DNA from 2 places in the Undibacterium sp. GW821-FHT11H02 genome. Region 2 is predicted to be linked to the other one. Evidence: predicted binding sites of a transcription regulator. Region 2 holds the regulator's gene; the other holds the start of a gene.
What was found. The regulator HrcA, encoded in region 2, represses chaperone genes, less so after heat shock. The targets are predictions, from matches to a motif close to TTAGCACTCNNNNNNNNNGAGTGCTAA.
Positions count from the first base shown of each region.

Region 1: the regulator HrcA is predicted to act here: its motif matches at 3,883-3,909, upstream of rpoH (RNA polymerase sigma factor RpoH).

Region 1 covers NZ_JBXARG010000002.1:132,657-143,719, reverse strand. The annotation lists gene rsmD (16S rRNA (guanine(966)-N(2))-methyltransferase RsmD) at 45-686, opposite strand; gene ftsY (signal recognition particle-docking protein FtsY) at 916-2,013, shown strand; gene AC1RR2_RS02930 (cell division ATP-binding protein FtsE) at 2,071-2,805, shown strand; gene AC1RR2_RS02925 (cell division protein FtsX) at 2,833-3,750, shown strand; gene rpoH (RNA polymerase sigma factor RpoH) at 3,989-4,888, shown strand; gene AC1RR2_RS02915 (SCO family protein) at 4,989-5,606, opposite strand; gene cyoE (heme o synthase) at 5,608-6,492, opposite strand; gene AC1RR2_RS02905 (COX15/CtaA family protein) at 6,540-7,592, opposite strand; gene AC1RR2_RS02900 (SCO family protein) at 7,635-8,231, opposite strand; gene AC1RR2_RS02895 (SURF1 family protein) at 8,212-8,931, opposite strand; gene AC1RR2_RS02890 (twin transmembrane helix small protein) at 8,965-9,165, shown strand; gene AC1RR2_RS02885 (cytochrome c oxidase subunit 3) at 9,232-10,092, opposite strand; gene AC1RR2_RS02880 (DUF2970 domain-containing protein) at 10,299-10,514, opposite strand; gene AC1RR2_RS02875 (cytochrome c oxidase assembly protein) at 10,528-11,063, opposite strand, start outside.
Region 2 covers NZ_JBXARG010000011.1:27,448-38,510, forward strand. The annotation lists gene AC1RR2_RS12300 (symmetrical bis(5'-nucleosyl)-tetraphosphatase) at 1-332, opposite strand, end outside; gene hemH (ferrochelatase) at 334-1,440, opposite strand; gene recN (DNA repair protein RecN) at 1,495-3,141, opposite strand; gene AC1RR2_RS12315 (NAD kinase) at 3,284-4,177, opposite strand; gene AC1RR2_RS12320 (GNAT family N-acetyltransferase) at 4,313-4,774, opposite strand; gene AC1RR2_RS12325 (FAD-dependent oxidoreductase) at 4,929-6,188, shown strand; gene AC1RR2_RS12330 (HAD family hydrolase) at 6,269-6,955, shown strand; gene hrcA (heat-inducible transcriptional repressor HrcA) at 7,076-8,107, shown strand; gene AC1RR2_RS12340 (response regulator) at 8,196-8,612, shown strand; gene fur (ferric iron uptake transcriptional regulator) at 8,755-9,183, opposite strand; gene AC1RR2_RS12350 (outer membrane protein assembly factor BamE) at 9,308-9,835, shown strand; gene dapB (4-hydroxy-tetrahydrodipicolinate reductase) at 9,848-10,654, shown strand; gene AC1RR2_RS12360 (MotA/TolQ/ExbB proton channel family protein) at 10,671-11,063, shown strand, end outside.

The sequences.
Region 1 (11,063 bases), on a different contig from region 2:
CGACAGACTTAGTATTTAATTTTAGATGCGCATTATCCCAGATTTTAATCCGCTTCACCGGACTCAGTGTTGCGTTGCAACAAATGAAAGTACACACTGCCTGCCTTATCTTGGCGCAAGACTTGCCAACCTGTACACCATGCCGGCACACCAACACCGTCCTGCGCGCTGACAGTCTGCTCGGATTCCACATACAAAACACCATCAGGCTTCAATATATCCGCACACAGTGGCATAATTTTTTCTAGGAAACCGAGGTTAAACGGTGGATCAAGAAATATCAGATCAAACTTTTCAGCACGGGAAACCAGATGTTGAGCCAATAGCAAAGCGTCACCACGCTGCAAAGTAATCTGTTCTGCATTTAACTTCGCTTTAGTTTGTTCTAATTGCTTGAAAGCTGGCGTAAACGCTTCAAACATAGTCACTTTCGCGGCACCACGACTCGCTGCCTCAAAGCCCAGAGCACCACTTCCGGCAAACATATCAAGACAAACAATGTGCGTCCACTGGCTGTTAAACACATGATTCAACCAATTAAATACCGTCTCACGCACCCGATCCGGTGTTGGGCGCAGGCCATCCGCGCTGATCACAGTCAAAGGGGTACGCTTCCAGTCGCCGCCAATAATGCGGACTTGATGGCTAGCCTGGCTATGATTAGCACGCTTATTTACATTGCTCACGGAGGAGAACGAAGGTTTGGGGCGATTCTTGTTGTGATTCATAGCGGGGGCGGAAAATCGTCAGTGTGCTCTGTTAGAATGGCAGCATTCTAAAGGTTTTTCGCAGCAGGTCTGGTGTTCTCTGAGCTTCTTTACCCATTTTCCTGATTTAACATACGTATTTGACAAGTCAAATACCACTGTCCGCGAACGATCTCAACATTTACCTTTTTCGAGTCAACCCTGATCCATGTTTAGCTTTTTCAGAAAAAAAACACCCGAGCCAGTCAGCACCAGCCTTAGTCCTGAAGCCAGTGGGACAGCGCCTAGCAATGCCGCAATCGACACATCGACCTCAGTTCAAACTATACACGCAGCTTTAGACCAGTCGACTGCAAACAAGGTAGCACAAGAAGCAAGAGTCGAAACACAAGCCGAAGTCGCACCTGCTAAGTTGTCGTGGATTGCGCGCTTAAAACAAGGCTTAGCAAAAACTTCCTCTAGCTTAACGACCTTGTTCGTTGGTGCCAAAATCGATGACGATTTATATGAAGAATTAGAAGCTGCTTTATTGACCTCCGATGCCGGCGTTGAAGCCACCGTACATTTGTTGGACAACTTGAAACGCAAAGTCAAAGAAGAAAAATTAACTGAGGCCGAACAAGTCAAAGCAGCGCTCAAAACTTTATTGCTGGACTTATTAACACCTCTGCAAAAACCATTTGAATTGGGGCGCTATCAACCTTTAGTCATGATGATTGCAGGAGTCAATGGCGCAGGCAAAACCACGACCATAGGCAAACTTGCCAAACATATGCAAGTGCATAAGCAATCGGTGGTCTTGGCGGCTGGCGACACTTTCCGTGCTGCAGCCCGAGAGCAATTGATGGTCTGGGGTGAGCGCAATAATATTACCGTCATTGCCCAAGAGTCTGGCGATCCGGCGGCAGTGGCATTTGACGCGGTCGCTTCAGCCAAAGCACGTGGCACCAATGTTGTCATGGTGGATACAGCAGGCCGTTTGCCGACACAATTGCATTTGATGGAAGAACTGAAAAAGATTAAGCGCGTCATTGCCAAAGGCATGGAGGGCGCACCGCAGGAAGTCTTACTGGTCATTGATGGCAATACCGGCCAAAATGCTTTGGCACAAGTCAGAGCATTTGACGATGCATTGCAATTGACTGGTTTGATCATCACTAAACTGGATGGCACCGCCAAAGGCGGCGTCTTAGCTGCAATTGCCAAAACCCGTCCGATTCCTGTGTATTTCATCGGCGTTGGCGAGCAAATCGAAGATTTACAAGCTTTTAATGCACAAGAATTCGTGGATGCTTTGCTCAACTAAGTAAATAGCGACGCAAATAACCAAGTAGTAAGGATGTGAATAGAAAGATAGATCTCAATGATTGAATTTCAACATGTATCGAAAGCCTATGCCCACGACATTTACGCCTTGCGCGATGTCTCGTTTTCTATCGGCGATGGTGAGTTAGTTTTTTTAGCCGGTCCCTCCGGTGCTGGTAAATCCACCGTACTCAAAATGATTGCAGGTCTAGAGAAACCGAGCAGTGGTTTGATCATGATGAATGGCCAGAACATCAGTAAGTTAAAAAGCGGCAGCCTGCCCTACTTACGGCGCAAACTCGGTCTGATTTTGCAAGGACAAGGCCTGCTTTTGGACCGCAGTGTACTGGCGAATGTGATGTTACCGATGATCGTGGTGGGTGAATCGAGAGCTGATGCCGAAGCCCGTGCCTATGCGGCCTTAGAACGATTAAATATTCAAGACAAAGCTGATGCCTCTCCACTTTCACTCTCGGGCGGGGAACAACAACGTGTCGCTATTGCCCGCGCCATTGTCAATCGTCCCAAAATCATTCTGGCAGATGAACCAACCGCCTATCTGGATCGTGAGAATGCAATCATCGTCATCAATGCGTTAAAAGCCTTTCAACGCTCGGGTGTCACTTGCATCATTTCCAGTCACGATGAGCAATTTCTGGAACAAGCGAACCGCGTTATTTATTTGAGTAAAGGTGAGGTCACTGATTCATGGACGTCTGCTGCTATTCCCTCAGTTCCAGCTACAGTGATGGCGCCAAACGCTACGCTGTCCACGTCAATGGCACATGCCTGAACAAGAATCGTAAGGATAGAATTCATTATGACTAACTGGTTTCGCCAACATGCCTACGCTTCACGCGCTGCGCTGACCCATTTGCGAGCAGCCCCCGGCAACTTTCTGTTCAATGTATTGGTGGTCGCGATTGCACTGGCTTTGCCTATCGCGGGTCTAACGGTATTAGAAAATATACGCCCAGTCGCCTCTCAACTCTCTATCGAACCTGAAATCAGTGTATTTTTGAAACCTGACTTAGCTAGCACCGACGCGGCAGCGATGGCAGCACCGATTAAGCAAGTATTGAAAGAACTTAAAGTCAGTGCCAAAGTAAAATTTGTTCCAAAGGATAAAGCGCTGGCTGCCATGGAAGGCACGAATAGTCTGGCAGAAGTGCTTGCGACTTTAGGTGGCAATCCACTACCGGATGCCTATGTATTGTCTTTAGCGAATGCGGATAGCAACAAAGCAGAACAACTCACCACCGCCTTGCGCGGCCTGGACAATATCGATGTCGTGCAAGTTGACTCGGAATGGGTCAAACGTCTGGCGGCATTATTGCAAGTATTGCAGATGGCCTTGTTATTTCTGGCTGGCACTTTGGCAGTCGTGGTGATCGTGGTGGTATTTAATGCGACCCGCTTGCAGGTGATTTCGCATCAGGCCGAAATCAGCGTCAGCCGCATGTTAGGCGCGACCAATAGTTTCATTCATAAGCCCTATTACTACACGGGGGCGATGCTGGGCGTATTGGCGGGTGGTTTGGCATTGGGTTTAGTCGCCTTATCTTTACAGCCATTAAATCAGGCCATCGCTGAATTCGCGAAATTGTATGCGTCGGAATTTCACCTCAGCCCGCTCGGGCTCCTACCAAGTCTGTGTTTAATCGCGGTCAGCAAAATTTTAGGCCTGTGTGGCGCCTATCTGTCCGTACGACGTCAATTATCGAAAATTCCACATTAAGATCAATTACTTAGCGATTCCCCCTACGATTTCAATCGTATTTTAAAGGCACGAATAAGTGCGCTAACAAATCGGTAAAAAATTAGACTTTTTATACATTTCCCCTTGAAATTCGACAAAACAAACAGATTATTAGCACTCATCCCGATTGAGTGCTAATATTAGAACTTGAAAGTACTGAGAAATAATTTTTGGTACGGCATTACGGAAATAATCTGATTTGATATCAGGAGGAAACATGACACAAACATCAGCACAAGGCATTTTGCATTCTTCGGACAGCACAGCTTTAGCACTGGGTTTCACTGGCACACTAGGCAATATTGATGCCTATATCTCTGCCGTCAATCGTTTGCCTATGCTGTCGCACGAAGAAGAAATTGATCTCGCGACCAAATTAAAATTACACAACGACCTCAACGCCGCGCAGCAATTGGTTATGTCCCACTTACGCCTGGTGGTCTCTATCGCGCGTGGTTATTTAGGTTACGGTTTGCCTCATGCCGATTTGATTCAAGAAGGTAATATTGGTTTGATGAAAGCGGTCAAACGCTTTGATCCTGACCAAGGCGTACGCTTGGTGTCTTATGCTATGCATTGGATCAAGGCCGAAATGCATGAATACATCTTGAAAAACTGGCGCTTGGTCAAAGTCGCGACGACGAAAGCGCAACGTAAATTGTTCTTTAATCTGCGTTCGAACAAAGAAGGTCTGGATTCCATGACACCTTCTCAAATTGACAGCTTGGCGAGCAAACTCGATGTCAAACGTGAAGACGTAATCGAAATGGAAATGCGTTTGTCGGGTCGCGATGTGGCTTTAGATGGTTCCAGCGATGACGAAGATGAAAAATTTGCACCTATCGCTTACCTGAAAACAGAAGCAGAAGAACCAACCCGCGTCATTGAAGCGCAGCAATATGACCGTTTGCAAAGTGAAGGTTTGGAATCTGCATTAGCCAAACTGGATCCACGCTCCCGCCATATCATCGAATCACGCTGGTTACAAAATGATGATGGCTCTGGCGCAACTTTGCATGACCTGGCCGATGAATATGGCGTTTCAGCCGAGCGCATACGTCAGATCGAAAGCGCAGCCTTGAAAAAAATGAAGGGCTCTTTAAGCAGCTATGCATAAGGTTTAAGCGATGTAGTATCCGCTCTCAAGCTGAATAAAAAAGGCACTCAAGTTAAATTGAGTGCCTTTTTCTTTGTGCTGAGCGTTTTGAATCGCTTACTTATTTCAGCAAAATCTTTAAGTCATGCACGATCGCCTCTGGCTTTTGTCCATACTGCACATAAAGACGAATACGACCTTCTGGATCGAACACATAGCTTGCTGCAGTATGATCCATGGAATAATTTTCAGGCGTACTACCCGCACTTTTTTGATAGAACACTTTGAATTCTTTAGCTACTTTGGCAGTTGCCGCTGCATCTCCATATAAGCCCAGGAAACGTTTATCAAAGTTAGGTACATAGGCAGCCAATAAAGCTTGCGTATCGCGCTCAGGATCGACTGTGACGAAAAGAACTTGCACCTTGTCAGCCAAAGGTCCTAACTGCGTCATCACTTTGGCCATATCAAACATCGTGGTCGGACAGACATCCGGGCATTGCGTGTAGCCAAAAAACAAGACCACTGCTTTGCCTTTAAAATCTTGCAAAGTACGTGTTCTACCATTCTGATCAGTGAGCGTGAATTCTTTACCGTAGGGTAAGCCCGTCAGATCAGTATTGATGAATTTTTCTGCGGTGTCCGTCTTATTGCAAGCGACTAAGCTAAACGCAGACACCAAGGAAAAACTCAATAAGCTGCGGCGAGTCCAAGGTGAAGACAAAAAAGAGGTTTTCATATCACAGCTTTATGTAATGGTCGACCAGAAGTGCGACAAACAGCAAGGATAAATACACGATAGAAAAGGTAAAGGTCTTGCGCGCCAATACGTCATCGTAATGACGATAAATACGCCATGCATACCATAAGAACCCCAGGCCTAAAACCACTGCACTCACCAGATAAATCAAGCCACTCATCTTGACAGCATAGGGCAACAATGTTGTGGCAAATAAGGCGATGGTGTACAGCCAAACATGAAAGCCCGTAAATTCCATGCCATGCGTAATCGGCAGCATAGGTAAGCCCGACTTTGCATAATCATCACGGCGATACATCGCAAGCGCCCAAAAATGCGGTGGCGTCCAAACGAAAATAATCAAGACCAGCAACCAGGCTTGCATCGGTACTTCATTGGCAATTGCCGCCCAACCTAAAGCCGGTGGCATGGCGCCAGATAAACCACCAATCACAATATTCTGCGGTGTGGAGGGCTTCAAAATAATGGTGTAAATGACGGCATAGCCAACGAAGGTGACGAAGGTCAACCACATCGTCAAAGGATTTACCAGGGCATATAACACCCACATGCCGGCACCACCTATGATTGCTGAGAAGACCATAATTTGAGTGGCACTCAACTCACCTTGCGCACTGGGGCGACGTGCTGTGCGTGCCATACGCGCATCAATCTCGCGCTCGACCAGGCAATTAACCGCAAAAGCAGCACCTGCGAGTAACCATATACCTATCGTTGCAGCGACCACACGCTCCCAGTTGGGTAGCGTTGGCGTCGCCAGAAACATACCTATCACAGCGCAAAACACTGCGAGCTGTGTGACCCTGGGTTTAGTCAGGGCAAGATATTGAAAAAAACGATTATTTAAATTACTGGACTTAGTCATGTAGAGGCGATCGGGGACGGCGATTAAGAGTTCAAATAACGCCTAACTTAAGTGCTGGCGCGAACGCGATAGTTTAACATGCTCAGCAGCAGCACAAGTAAGGCCGCTCCCGCATTATGCAAAACCGCAATGGCTAAAGGCCAGGAAAAATAAACTGTCGCCACGCCACTTAAGAATTGCACCACGAGCACGGCCAAGATAGCGTTGCTATTGCTTTTTAGAGTTTCATGCTTACGGCATAGGAAGGCAGTCAGTCCCAAGCTCAAGAAAACGATCCAGGCAAAACTACGATGCACCCATTGTATAGTCACTAGCGCTGAATAAGGCAAATAATCACCGCTGGCAGTTTTGCCCAATTCGCGCCATAAGACATAAGCATGCTCAAAATCCAACTCAGGTATCACTTCACCGTTACAAGACGGGTAATCATGACAAGCTAATGCGGCGTAATTCGTGCTGACCCAGCCGCCCAATGCTATTTGCGTGAGTAGCACCAAGAACACGATGGGAATTAAAGTTCGCATCCAGGCTTGGATACCAATTTCTACCGAGGGCGATTCGCGCATCCAAGCCCAAACCAGCAGTGACAACAAGGTCAACGCCAACAATAAGTGAATAGTCACAATAATCGGCTGCAACTTCATTGTGACGGTCCATTTACCAAATGCGCCTTGCACCAGCACTAAGACGAACAACACTGTCGCTAACCAAGGTGAATGGCGCAAGCTGGACCGACGCCACCAGGCGATTATCATCTGAGCAGTAATCAAGACACCAACGCAGGTCGCCAAATAGCGATGTATCATTTCTATCCAGGCCTTCATCACCGTCACCGGACCGGTAGGCATTAAAGCTTCTGCCGCTTTTATTTCTGTATGCGCCTGAAAAGGATTGGCTTGGCCATAACAACCTGGCCAATCGGGACAGCCCAAACCTGAATCAGTCAGGCGCGTAAATGCACCAAACACGATCAGGTCAAAAGTAAGAAATAAAGTGACCGCGATCAACTTGCGGTACTTATTGTTGTCTTTGGAAGCCCAAACGATTGCCAAAGGAAACAAGGCAATCAATAGTCCATAAATAGCGATTTGGATGAACATAATAGGTCGGATCAAACAGCGTTAGATAAAAGAGCCAAGCGCCTAGCCGATGGCTGAAGCTTTGAGCAATTTACCAAGATCTTTCTTAACTTTGTTGGGATCAGCATCCTTAGGGAAGCGCATCATCAAATTACCTAAGGGATCAATTAAGTAAATATGATCTTGAATTTGTGTCCCGGCATCCGTCGGCAACCATTTCTCCAACGCAGCGCGATCGGTGCGTAACAAATGCGTGCCAGCTATACCAGGTTTCATTTTTTCATCAATAGCTTGAGTATCGGTAATTAACCAAACCCGCTCGATACGATCCATCGCCTTGCCTTGCGCCAAACGCAACTGTCGCATTTCGAGTAACTTTTTCTGACACGCCTCAGCACAGCTTCCTGTGTCAACCTGCAACATCATCCATTTACCTTTTAGTTCACTCAAAGCCACAGGCTTTGCTCCTTCCTCGCTCACCATCTTAAGCTCAGGCATGGGATACTGGCGCGGATCGATAATCGTTCCGTAATTATTACGCCCAGTTGGCTTAATCACATAATAAGTAAAGTAGGACGCGATCATCGGTGCCGCACATACAGCGAGCACGGCAAATAATTTCCAACGACCTGCTATTTTTCTATTGTCTACGTTTTCCACGACGAATTCCTGTCACTACAAAAAAGATGGCTGCCATCAGCGCCAATCCATACCATTGAAATGCATACGCTCTATGCTTATCGGCGCCAGCGGAAGGTTTAGGCCAGTCACGCACCAGACCATCGTTCGCTTCCGAGGTTTGCTCAAGCACTTTGTCGACCATTTTTAAACTACTTTGCTTACGCAATTCATCCAAAGATAAACTTTGCACAATCGCGCCTGGCTTTAAAGCATCGCTTTGCCCAAGCTGCATGGTGCGATCTAAATGATCGCGAATCACACCTTCAAGTTCTACCATTCCCTCATTGGTAACAAGCTCCGGCATTTTAGTGCGTTCTACCGGATTGCGCTGACGCCAGCCACGCGCGACCAGAATAGTTACATCGCTATCTTGTAGTTTGAACGGCATCAAAACATAGAAACCCGCCACCCCATTTAGCGGTCGATTGTCGAGATACAGAGGCCAACTGCGGACAAACTGACCGCGCAATTTCAAACGTTGAAATGCGGGTAAATCAGCTATTACGACTTCATTAGTAACACTTAACGCGGGCTTACGCATTTGTTCCTGCATGAGCTGCGCTAAGACTTCTTTTTCCTCCGCGCGTCGGGTCTGCCAGTTCCCCAACGAGATACCCAGTGCACACAACAAAGCGGTCACGACAAAAGGTAGGATACGGATCAAGACAGACTTAAGCATTACAATAGAGGTTTTGCAGAAAAAGTGGTTAATATGAAAATCCTGGTCGCCATCGCCTTCTTACTGATACTTTTCAGTCTGGGCTCAGCTTTAGTCTACCTGATGAAGGATAAAGGTAAGAGCAACCGCACGGTGAAAGCCCTAGCCTTTCGCGTAGGCTTCTCGATAAGTCTGTTTATCCTGATCCTGATCGCGCATCACTTCGGTTTGATACAACCAACCGGCATACACTAAGACCTAAGCTCTCTATGAACAAAAAGCCGCACTGAGTGCGGCTTTTTGTTTAATTACATCTTGTCATTACAGCCAATACACGACCACATACAAACCTAGCCAAACCACGTCAACAAAGTGCCAGTACCAAGCGGCGCCTTCAAATGCAAAATGATGATCTGCAGTGAAGTGGCCTTTCATCAAACGATACAAGACAACTGACAGCATGATGGCACCCATCGTTACGTGAAAACCGTGGAAGCCGGTCAACATAAAGAAAGTTGAACCGTAAATACCAGAAGTCAGTTTCAAATTCAATTCACTGTAAGCATGCATATATTCATAGACTTGGAAACCCATGAACACAGCACCCAACAATATCGTCGCGAACAACCAAAAAGCTGTCTTGGAACGCTGACCTTCGCGCAAAGCGTGGTGAGAGATCGTCAAAGTCACGCCAGATGCCAACAACAATGCGGTATTAATCGTTGGAATTGGGAATGGTCCCATGGTCTTAAACGCTTCAACAGTACCAGCAGGACCGATATTGCCCCAATGCGCAGCAAAATCAGGCCACAACACTTTGTGATCCAGATCTGCCAACCACGGCATGGTGACGCTGCGCGCGTAGAACAAAGCACCGAAGAACGCACCAAAAAACATCACTTCAGAGAAGATGAACCAACTCATACTCCAACGGAAGGAAGTGTCAATGCGAGCACTGTATTTACCACCTTCAGATTCAGCGATAGCGTCACCAAACCATTTATATAAAACCACTAAGGTCAGGAAAATACCTGCAAAATTCAAATAGGCACCCCAGGTTGCGCCATTGACCCACGCGGATGCACCAAGCATAGTCAGCAATAAAGTAATGCCACCTAATACTGGCCACTGTGAAGGACCTGGCACGAAGTAGTACGGTGCACTAGTGTTATGAGAACTCATTTCCATCTCCCGATACAATTTTTTAAACTCAATTATTAACTAATTTATTAACTAATATTTACTATAGGGCTTACCTAAAATTGCGCTGGCGAGCCTGCCCTCGAATGTTTGTATCGGGGGCGTGAAGCCTAAGACAGTGCAATTTCACGACGAGACGAACACAACAACGCTAGCCTCTGTTTTGTGTAAGTCCTAAACTAATATCTTTACTTCGCTACGACGTTCTTTACGATCATAATTAAGATCGTAATAAAAATCGCCGCGCCTATCAAACCTGCAATGATGACATGCACCGGATTCAACTGCGCCGCATCTTTTTCGTAAGCACTTTTCTTGCGTATGCCTAGAAACGACCAGAGTACCGCTTTCATCGTCGCCAGAAATGATGCCTTACGTTTGCTTGCCTGCTTTAAGTCATCCATCACTTGCCTATCTCTATGATCCAGCTTTACCAGACTCAGCTTTTAGACCTACCTCAAAAAAAGTGTAAGACAAAGTGATGGTCTTCACATCTTTTGGCAACGCAGGATCAATAAAAAATGATACAGGCATTTGTCGAGCTTCATTTGCTTCTAAAGTTTGCTGCTTAAAACAAAAACATTCCATCTTCTTGAAAAATGCCGCTGCCTGCTGCGGTGCATAACTAGGAATCGCTTGTGCATCCATTTTATAAGATTGCTTGTTCACGACTTCATACACCACTTGCGCCATTTCACCGGGATGCACTTGCAAGCTAGACACAGTGGGCCTGAAACGCCACGGGCCTTGCGTATTTGCATCGAACTCAATGGTAATTAAACGGCTTTTATCAACCTGAGAATTCACGACCGCATCAGCAGATATGTCCTTTGGCGTCAAAATATTGATGCCAGTAATTTCACAAATCTGCTTATAAATTGGAATCAAAGCATAGCCAAAACCGAACATCACTATGGCAATGATCACCAATTTCTTCAACATCTGAAAATTGA
Region 2 (11,063 bases):
GCGATTGCCATAGGACGCTGGCGCAACCAATGCAATAGTTCTTCGCGATCGTCGGCTTGTAATATCGCCTCTAAAGTATCGCTGCGATGTGCAGTGCGTATGCCATTTGCCACAGCTAGCAGATGTAAATCGTGATTGCCCAACACGGATTCAGCACGCGCACCTAAGCTTTTTACTAGACGCAAAGTGTCAAGTGACTTCGGCCCGCGATTGACCAGATCTCCCGCAAATAATAAACGCGATTGCGGATCTATCGCGTCGATTTTTTCTAGCAGTTCAATCAGTTGGTCGTAACAACCTTGTACATCACCGATGACAAATGTGTTCGGCATACTATTGATCAGCGCCTAGACGTTTTGCCTCACTGCGACTGATTAAGGCAGCTTGTTTCTCTTGCTCCCGCATACTGGCGGTGAGCATAGTTGGCCAGCCTATTAAGTGTTGTTCACTGATTTCAGCTAAGGCGCGCAGTCCGTCGGGCGATTCATTTAAACACGGAATATAATTGAAAGTCTGGCCACCAGCAGTTAAGAAAGCTTGCCGCACTTCCATTGCAATTTCTTCCAAAGTTTCTAAACAGTCTGCCAAAAATCCCGGACACACAACATCAATACGTTTCACACCTTGTTTCGCCAGCGCTTGTACCGTTGGTTCAGTGTAGGGCTGTAACCATTCAGCGCGACCCAAACGCGATTGAAAGGTGACGATGTAATCTTCTTTGCTTAAGCCCAATTGTTCAGCTAGTAAGCGGGCGGTTTTATAGCATTCGCAGTGATAGGGATCGCCACGCAACAAAAATGCTTTTGGTAATCCATGAAAACTCATCACCAATTTTTCTGGTTTGCCGTGGGTTTCCCACGACTTTAAAATTGAATTTTTGAGCGCTTGTATGTAGGCCGGATGGTCGTGATAGTTTTTGATAAAGCGCAGTTCAGGAATGTTGCGTGTTTGTTGATAGTATTGAGTCACTGCATCAAAATTCGATGCGGTGGTAGTCGCAGAATATTGCGGATACGCCGGCAAGATCAAGATGCGTTCATAGCCATCGACTTTCAGTTGTGCCAAAACTTCGGGAATAGATGGAGAACCGTAACGCATGGCAAATGTCACATGGACTTCGTGACCACGTTCACCTAAATAGCCTTTGAGTAGCAAAGCTTGTTTGCGCGTATGAACCAATAATGGCGATCCATCGTTGGTCCAGATTGAGGCGTATTTTTCAGCGGATTTCTTGGAACGGAAGGGCAGGATGATCAAGTTTAAGATCAGCCACCAGATTGCACGCGGAATTTCTACGACACGCTGATCCCACAAAAATTGTTTTAGATAGCGCCTCACCGCACCTGGTGTCGGCGCATCGGGCGTACCCAAATTAATTAGAACTACGGCAGTCTTGTGTAACTTGCCATGCGAGTGATCAGGTTCTTTTAAGAAAGCCATTTTTTATTTTTCCTTACTTCTATTCGGTGAGCGCAATGTTAGTGCATTGCGGCTTTATAAAGCGAGCAGCTCTCTTGCGTGTTTGCGGGTGGTCGCTGTGATTTCTATGCCGCCTAACATGCGCGCAATTTCTTCCACGCGTTGTTTGTTATCGAGTGCAGCGATTTGTGAATAAGTCTTGCCGGCCTCTTGTGTTTTACTGACTTCAAAGTGTTGATTTCCCTGACTTGCCACTTGCGGTAAATGGGTGACGCATAAGACTTGGCGATCTTGTCCTAAACGTTTCAATAGTCGTCCCACAACTTCGGCAACACCACCGCCGATGCCGCTATCAACTTCGTCGAAGATCAAAGTTGGCGTCGCTGTTGCGCACGATGTGATCACCGAAATCGCTAAAGAAATTCGTGCTAATTCGCCACCCGATGCGACCTTGGCGAGGGGACGCACTTGAACACCGGCATGACCTGCTACCATAAATTCGATTTGCTCTAAACCCGTTGCGCTAGGCTCGCAGGCAGCTAGCTCGATCGTGAATCGTCCGCCCGACATGCTCAGATCTTGCATCGCTGTGGTGACTGCATTGCCTAAATCCTTAGCGACAATCTGGCGTTTTGCACTGAGTTTTTTTGCCAATGTTAAATAATTTTGTTGTGCTTGTTCTTCTTGCTTTTTGAGTGAATCAATATCGGAAGCGCCGGACAATTGTTGTAATTGCGTATTCAATTGTTGCAGTTCATCGATCAAATTATCAGGTTCAACATGGAAGCGCCGCGCGGTACTATGCAGACTCTCAACTCGTGCTTCTACTTCCCTTAAGCGAGCCGGGTCAAGTTCTATGCGTCCGAGATAATCGTTTAAAGCATAAGAACATTCTTGTAAATTAATCCGTGCGGAATCAAGTGATTCAATAACGGGTTTCAATTTACTATCAAATTCTTCCAACTTGCTGATTCTCTGTAGTAGTCCAGATAACTGCGACAGTAAAGGATGTTCAGATTCAGAGATCAGATCGGCTGCTTCTTGCGCCCCTTCTAACAGGCTGGCTGCATGAGCGAGGCGGCTATGCTCTTGATTGATGGACTCCCATTCACCTTTTTTAAGCTGCAATTTGTCGAGTTCACCGACTTGCCACTCCAGGCGCTGCCGTTCCTGCAAAATATTTTTTGCGTTTTGCTCAAATTCTTCACGTTGCTTTGCGAGATTGCGCCAATGCTTATACAAGCGCGCAACTTCAGCCGCATCGGCTTGTAAGCCACCTTGCATATCAAGTAGATTGCGTTGCGCATCGTTCTTCAATAAAGACTGGTGGGCATGTTGACCATGAATATCGACTAAAAGCTCACCGAGTTCACGTAGCTGTGTTGCGCTTGCGGTAATGCCGTTGATATAGGCTTTAGTGCGACCTGCGTTGTCGATGACTCGACGTATGATGAGTTGTCCATCTTCGCTGGCAAAATCTTTATCCCTGAGCCAAGCCGTGGTTTCTGCATTGCAGGAAAATTCCGCAGAGATATCGGCTTTTTGTGCAGCTTCTCGTACCATGCTGGCATCGCCGCGGCCCCCCAAAGCCAAGGCCAGCGCATCAATCAGTATCGATTTGCCAGCACCAGTTTCACCAGTAAAGACCGTGAAGCCAGCAGAGAATTCTAGTTCTATCGTATCGACGATAACAAAATCACGAATAGCAAGCGTGCGCAGCATAGGTTTCGATTTGAAAAAGTAAAATGGGTAAATACCGCATTGTGATAAAAATTAGCCGAAAGGCGAGCTTATTTTACCTTAGAGCAGACAGTATGAGCTTGGAAAGCACTGTATTTATGCACAGGACTTTGTGGGACAAAATTTAGTTAAGTGCACCTTCAACCGATGGGTACTCATTCCAATGTAGTTTTTCACGCAGGGTATGGTAATAGTTCCAACCTTCTGGGTGTAGAAAGGTGATGTGGTGGGTGGAGCGGCTGATGACGACTTGATCTTTGTGATTTAAGTTGGCGAATGACTGCATATCAAAATTCACGCTGGCATCGCGACCCGCCACAATTTCTACTCGTATCACGCTGGTTTCTGGCAGCACAATGGGACGATTTGATAAGGCATGTGGCGCAATCGGTACCATCGCGATGCCACCTAAGCTAGGATGTAGGAGTGGTCCGCCCGCAGACAAGGCATACGCGGTGGAGCCTGTTGGTGTAGAAACAATTAAGCCATCTGAACGCTGGTTGTACATAAAATGCTCATCAACTTCGACCCGTAATTCGATCATGCCTGAGCCTGCGCCGCGTGATAAGACGATGTCATTGAAAGCGACGCCGCTAAATATCTGTTCACCATCACGTACCACAATCGCTTCCAGCATGCAGCGTTGTTCTGCGACGTGCTTGCCATCTAAAATTTGGGCGACTGCGGGAATCATTTGATCGCGCGGAATATCAGTAATAAATCCAAGTCTGCCTTGGTTAATCCCAATTAAGGGGACGTCATAAGGCGCGAGCTGCCTGGCGATGCCGAGCATGGTGCCATCACCACCTAAAACAATCGCGACATCTGCATTTCGACCAATATCGGCGACTGACATTGCGGGAAATTCGTTTAGTGCTAAATTCTGTGCAGAATCTGTGTCAAACAGGACAGCGTGTCCCGCTTCGGCTAAAAAATGTGCTAATTCATTCAACGACTCACCCATGCCTAATGCATTGTATTTACCAATCAAGGCGACGGTTTTTGTGGTTGTTGTCATAGAGAAGCTGCCGGATTTTGAAGAAGGCTTTAGATTACACTATTCTTGCTGAACTGGATGTTTCCATAGCAGCAAAGCTCATGCTTTGTTGCAGAGATAGGAATTTTCATAGCTCGTTTGTGACATGAGAACTACTTACTTATCAACATTTCGTAGATCGAGAAAATAGAAAAATTCTGAATTTCTTTTGTAGCCCAGCGATTCATACAAAGTTTGTCCTCTGATATTGTCATGCCCAGTCTCTAAAAATAGCCCCTTTGCGTTTGTGTCGATAGCAAATTGGCGCGCGCGATTCATAAGGAGTCGGGCGACTCCGCTGCGTCTGGCCGCTTCACTGACAAATAAATCATTTAAAGTCCACTGACGCATGGCGGACACAGAAGAAAAACTTGGATAAAGCTGCACAAAGCCCAAGCCGCGCTCCATCTCGTCTATAGCAAAAAAAATGATGGACTCGTTTTTTTGTAGGCGTTCGGATAAAAAATTTTCTGCTAATTCGACATCGCTGGTTTGTTGGTAGAACACGCGGTAAGCGTCAAATAAGGGGGCAATCAAATGAAGGTCTTGTATCGTCGCTTGTTGAATATGTATAGTCATTGTCAGTCTTTCTTCGATCATTTTTTGCGTTTTAGGTCAGGCGCTCGCCATTATAAATCGGTATCAGTCCCGGGCAGAACCCGCACTGTGTTGAGCTTTGTATTAGTTTCATCTAAGTTCTACGTATAATTGAGTATCGATTCAACGAAATTTAATGCAATTTAATGCCTTTAGGCGCTATGTCAAAAATGATTTTTCTATGACCCATATCGTGATCGCTGGTGCAGGAATCGCCGGACTGGCTTCGGCAATTTTTTTGACTCGTCAGGGGAATCAAGTCGACGTGTATGAACAGGTCGCCGATCCTACACCGGTGGGGGCTGGTTTGTTGTTGCAGCCTAGTGGACAGGCGATGTTGCTGAGTTTGGGCTTGTTGGATGCCGTAAAAGAAAAGGCGGCAATAGTGCGCAGCCTTGAAGGCTATACCGGGACATGGAAGACGCTGGATTTACATTACCAATTTGTGCGACGAGACTGGTTTGGATTGGGCATTCATAGGGCCCATCTACATCAGATATTGTGGCAATGTGCGCAGGACTTGGGCGTGGCGATACATCTGGGAAATGGCATCAGCTCATTTACGCAAGACGCGCAGCGTGTGTACATCCAGCATCAACGTGGAAGTCTGCAGGCCGATGGACTTATCATCGCGAATGGTGCGCGTTCCTTATTGCGCGATCAACTCGATATAGTCCAAAGCCACAGGCCGTATCCCTGGGGTGCATATTGGGCAGTGTTGGATAAAGAAGATTGGCCTTTCCCACATATCCTGATGCAACGCTATCGTGGAGCTCACCTTATGTTGGGCGTATTGCCAACGGGGCTTAATCCCGCGACAAACAAGACCTGCTACTCTTTGTTTTGGAGTTTGCCTAAATCAGCGTTCGCCGAATATCGGTTGGCGGGTTTGCCTGGCCTGATCGAACGTATCCGTAAAGTGTGGCCGGAAGTGGCAGATTGGCTGGCTAGTGTTCCTGAGGCTGCGATTGCAATTGCTGAATACGCTGATGTCCGGCTGGCGTCTTATCATCAGGATCGTATTGTTGTTTTAGGCGATGCCGCGCATGCGATGAGTCCGCAATTGGGACAGGGCGCGAATATGGCCTTGATTGATGCGAGGATTTTGGCGCAATGTATAGAAAATGCGGATGTGACCCCAGCCATGGGGCAGAATTCGCTTATAGCAGCTTTTGCCAATTATTCGCGTAGGCGTAGTCAACATATTGCTTACTATCAAATGGTGAGTCGTATCATGACGCCTTTATATCAGTCTGACTATCCAGTTGGCTGGTTGCGAGATCTGGGAACGCTGGCTGGTCGCCATATACCTGCTATGTATAGACAATATTTATTAACTCTGTGCGGTGCTAAGCAAGGTATTTTTGACTTGCGCGCTGCGATTGCTGATTTATAGGTAGCCAGAGCGCCTTTGATTAAAGCCCGCGTATTTTTGAATTGCACTGAACTTATTTGATCTTAAAGCTAGTCCATACTATGAGCATCAAAGCCCTGATATTTGATCTTGATGACACTTTGTGGCCGGTCGTGCCCGTGATTCAGCACGCCGAATCGACTCTGCATGCGTGGATTGCAACACAACTGCCCTCGGTGGTTGAAACCTATACGATAGAAGCCTTGCGCGAGCGACGTCAGGCCCTAGTTGCTACAAATCCGCGTTTTAGCTACGACCTTTGGGCTTTGCGCCATACCTTGTTGCAGCAAGTATTTAGCGAGCACGATGCCCATCCTAGCCTCGCCGATGAGGCCATGCAAGTTTTTGCCCATGCGCGCAATAAGGTGGATTTTTTTGATGACGTGATGCCGGCCCTTGATGCACTCAAAGAACATTATGTCTTAGGTTCTATCTCAAATGGTTTTGCCGATATAGCTGCGATAGGCTTAAGCCAGCACTTTTCTGTTTCGTTGGCGGCACATCAATTTGGCTGCGCTAAGCCCGATCCCAAGATTTTTTGTGCCATGATAGAACACTTGAAACTAAGCCCTAACGAGCTCATGTATATTGGTGATGATTTGCGTTTGGATGTGCAGGGTGCTCAACGAGTGGGGATGGCTGCGGCTTGGGTTAACCGACGCGGACTTGCGCTTGCTGAGACAGGCTTAGATATAAAACCGGATTTAATTGTGAAAGATTTGCAAGAATTGTTGCTGAAACTGAGTTGACATGCCGACTTTGGCAACAAGTAGGATAATTAATAAGGCAATCTATAAGATCATAAATAAATTAAGCTTAGTTTACGTAACAATGGGGTGTTTCTGCTTAAGCTAGCCTAATATAAAAATATGCAACTCGATAATCGCGCTCAAACATTACTCAAAGCTCTGGTGGAAAGGTATATTGCCGATGGCCAGCCGGTAGGCTCACGTGAGCTTTCGAAAATTTCTGGCCTGGAGCTGTCGCCAGCGACCATACGGAATGTCATGTCAGATCTGGAGGAAATGGGCTTTGTCACCAGCCCACATACGTCATCGGGGCGGATTCCGACACCACGTGGATATCGGGTCTTTGTTGATCAGTTATTGACGGTGCAGGATATCGATGAATCGGTATTGGAAACGGCATTAGGTGCGCGTTTGCAATCATCAATCATGACGGGTTCACCACAAAAAATCATTGCTAACGCAGCGCAAGTTTTGTCTTCATTGTCGCAATTTGCGGGTGTAGTGATGACCGCGAAACAGGAATCCATCTTCAAGCAAGTTGAATTTTTGCGTTTGTCAGAAAAACGTATTTTGTTGGTCGTGGTGGCCCCAAATGACGAAGTGCATAATCGCCTCTTATTGACGGATGTGGATTACACACCATCGCAATTAATTCAGGCGGCGAATTACTTGAATCAGCATTTTGCCGGACAAAGTTTTGACCAGGCACGCTTGAGTATTAAGCATGAATTACGCGCATTGCAAGGTGATATGAATCGACTGATGCAGACCGCCTTAGAAGCTGGTAGTCAGGCTATGGCCGAGAATGCAGATGATATGATCATCTCAGGTGAACGCAATTTGCTCAATGTCAGTGATCTGTCATCGAATATGTCTTCCTTAAGGCGTTTGTTTGATTTATTTGAACAAAAGAGTGGTTTAATGCAGTTATTAGATGTGTCTAGTAATGCGTCTGGCGTGCGTATCTTTATTGGTGGTGAATCACAGCTAGTGCCAATGGAAGAAATGAGTATTGTGACTGCGCCTTATGAAGTGAATGGACGTATTGTGGGCACTCTGGGTGTAATTGGTCCGACCCGGATGGCCTACGAGCGCGTGATTCCCATTGTGGATATCACTGCAAAGTTATTGTCGAATGCACTTAATCATTAGCCTGCTAAACTGCTTATGTTCTGAATAAGAAGTGATGCAATAAGCGATTCGGCAAAAAATTAATTAAACCTCAATTAGCGTGTTCAAAATGGCAGACAATAAAGATATCTCAGTATTAATTGTGGACGACAACGATATGACACGCGAAACCTTGCGTGTGATTTTGCGTCACGATGGTTATAACGTGATCGGTGAAGCTTTGGACGGTGATAGCGCTTTAGAAATGGCGACCCGCTTACATCCCGATATTATTTTGCTCGATGTGGTCATGCCGAAAGTCAATGGGGTTGAGGCCTTAAGAAGCATACGCATGGTAATGCAGGATGTCTTTGTACTAATGGTGACAGGGAATAAAGACCAAGAAACAGTATCTGAAGTCGTAAAAAGCGGTATCAGTGGCTATATTATTAAACCCTTTAATGCCAAGAAAGTGTTGGATACGGTGCAAATGGTAGCGCTTAAAGTACGTGCTGCTCGTAGTGCCAAAATAGGCGGGGGAGTCTAATATTTAATAGTAAATTGCTATCCGGATAGTTGATGTCGAATAGATTTGCAAACAAAAAGCTAGCCTTGTATTTCATGCAAGGCTAGCTTTTTATTAAGAGCTGGAGTTTGTTCTTGGCTTATGCTTTAAACTTTATAGTAGATTACTTTTTATTCACGCAATTCACTTTGGTGCAATTTCCATACAGCGCCAGGGAATGCTCAGCAATTGAAAATCCGCGCTCTTCCGCCACTGCATGTTGACGTTTTTCAATCTGCTCATCAAAAAATTCTTCCACTCGTCCGCAATCTAAGCAGACCAAATGATCATGATGTGAGCCTTCGTTTAGTTCAAAAATCGCCTTCCCAGACTCAAAATGATTGCGATGTAATAAGCCAGCTTGTTCAAATTGGGTTAACACGCGATAGACCGTGGCTAGACCTACGTCCATATTTTCTGTTAACAGGATCTTGTAAACATCTTCGGCCGTTAAATGACGAACCGAGCTGTTTTGGAAAATTTCCAGGATTTTCAGACGTGGCAAAGTGGCTTTCAGTCCGCTGGCTTTCAGGTCGGGCGTGTTATTTGTCATGTTTTCAGTCAAAAGAAGGCTAAGTGCTTTATGATATAGGGTTTTAGAGCTAGGTAGAAATTTCTGTTATCTTATCTGAAGTTTTTCCGGTTCGACATTCTTGCTTGAAAATTTGAGGTAGTTTATGCCATTGAACGTATTTAAGAAATCCCAGAGCAAATTGGCTGTATTCGGTACAGCGGCCGTTTTGGTTTTGGTCACTGGCTGTGCCAGTCAGAAGACTGTGGTTGCAGAAGCGGATGCCAATGCGACCAAAGGCACACAAATCGTAAAACCATCGGGTTTTGATAAATTATTTGGTCTGATCTCTCCTTATCGCATTTCTGTACAGCAAGGTAACTTCGTTTCGCAAGAAATGGTATCTCAGTTGAAAGAAGGCATGACTCGTGAGCAAGTGCGCTTCTTATTGGGGACTGCACTGTTGACCGATATGTTCCATGAAGATCGCTGGGATTATCCTTTCCGTATGTTGAAACCGAATGGCGAAGTGATTTCCAGTCGTCTGGCGATTTTCTTTAAATCCAATACCGTTGAGCGTTTCGAAGGCGGCAACTTGCCTACCGAGAAAGAGTATTTGGCACACATCACCAATTCCGCTATCGCATCTCGCATCGAATCCATGCCTACGTCTGAAACACCTAAGAAAAAATAAGTCGAGTTAATTATGTCAGGAATGAAAATTGCTGTAGCCGGTGCTTCCGGCCGCATGGGTAAAATGTTGATTGAAACCATAGCCGCCGCAGATGATGCGAATTTGGCTGGTGCTTTGGATATTCCACAATCTGCTTTTTTAGGTACCGATGCGGGTTTGTCTTTGGGTAAGTTCACAGGCGTGTTAATCGAGTCTGAATTGGCGAAAGGCCTGGCAAATGCAGATTTCTTGATTGATTTCACACGTCCAGAAGGTACTTTAGAGCATCTGAAATATTGTGCTGACCACGGCATCAAAATGATTATCGGGACTACGGGTTTTGATGATGCGGGCAAAGCCGCAATCGTTGAAGCTGCCAAAAAAACCGCCATTGTTTTCGCACCTAACATGAGTGTCGGTGTGAATGTCACACTGAAGCTTTTAGAAATGGCGGCCAAGAGCTTCTCACACGGTTATGACATAGAAATTATCGAGGCGCATCATCGCCATAAAGTCGATGCCCCATCCGGTACCGCGCTCAAAATGGGTGAGGTGATTGCGGATACTTTAGGTCGTGATTTGAAAGAAGTGGGTGTATTCTCCCGCGAAGGCGTGACCGGCGAACGCGACCCATCGTCCATCGGTTTTGCCACGATTCGTGGCGGCGATATCGTCGGTGATCATACGGTGTTGTTCGCTGGTATTGGCGAGCGCGTAGAAATTACTCACAAGTCTTCTAGTCGCGTCACTTATGCCCATGGCAGTTTGCGTGCAGCACGTTTCCTCGCTGATAAGACTACCGGTTTGTACGACATGTATGACGTCTTAGGTTTGAACTAAGCGCAGAGACCGAACTATGCCTATCACTATCAGCCAATACTGGATACAACTTGATACGCTAGGGCGTGCGGTTGCATTGCTTTTGATTTTGATGTCTTTAGTCAGTTGGTTCACGATTTTTTCTAAATCTTGGTCGTTTTGGCGCATACGTCGTGGCACGTCGGCGCTACATTCATTTTGGCAAGCGCCGACTATGCAAGATGCTGTGAACTCTTTAAGCGTTTCTGATGTAGAGAACATCTACACGCCATTAGCGAAGCAGGGACTTGCTGCCTCCGATCCTCAAAGCCGCGCTAAGTCAATGATGGTAAACACGGATGTTGCTGATGTCATGACGCGTGTTTTGCGTGAAGAACTCACCAGCGTCACCGTACGTTTAGAGTCTGGTTTGACTTTGTTAGCGTCGATA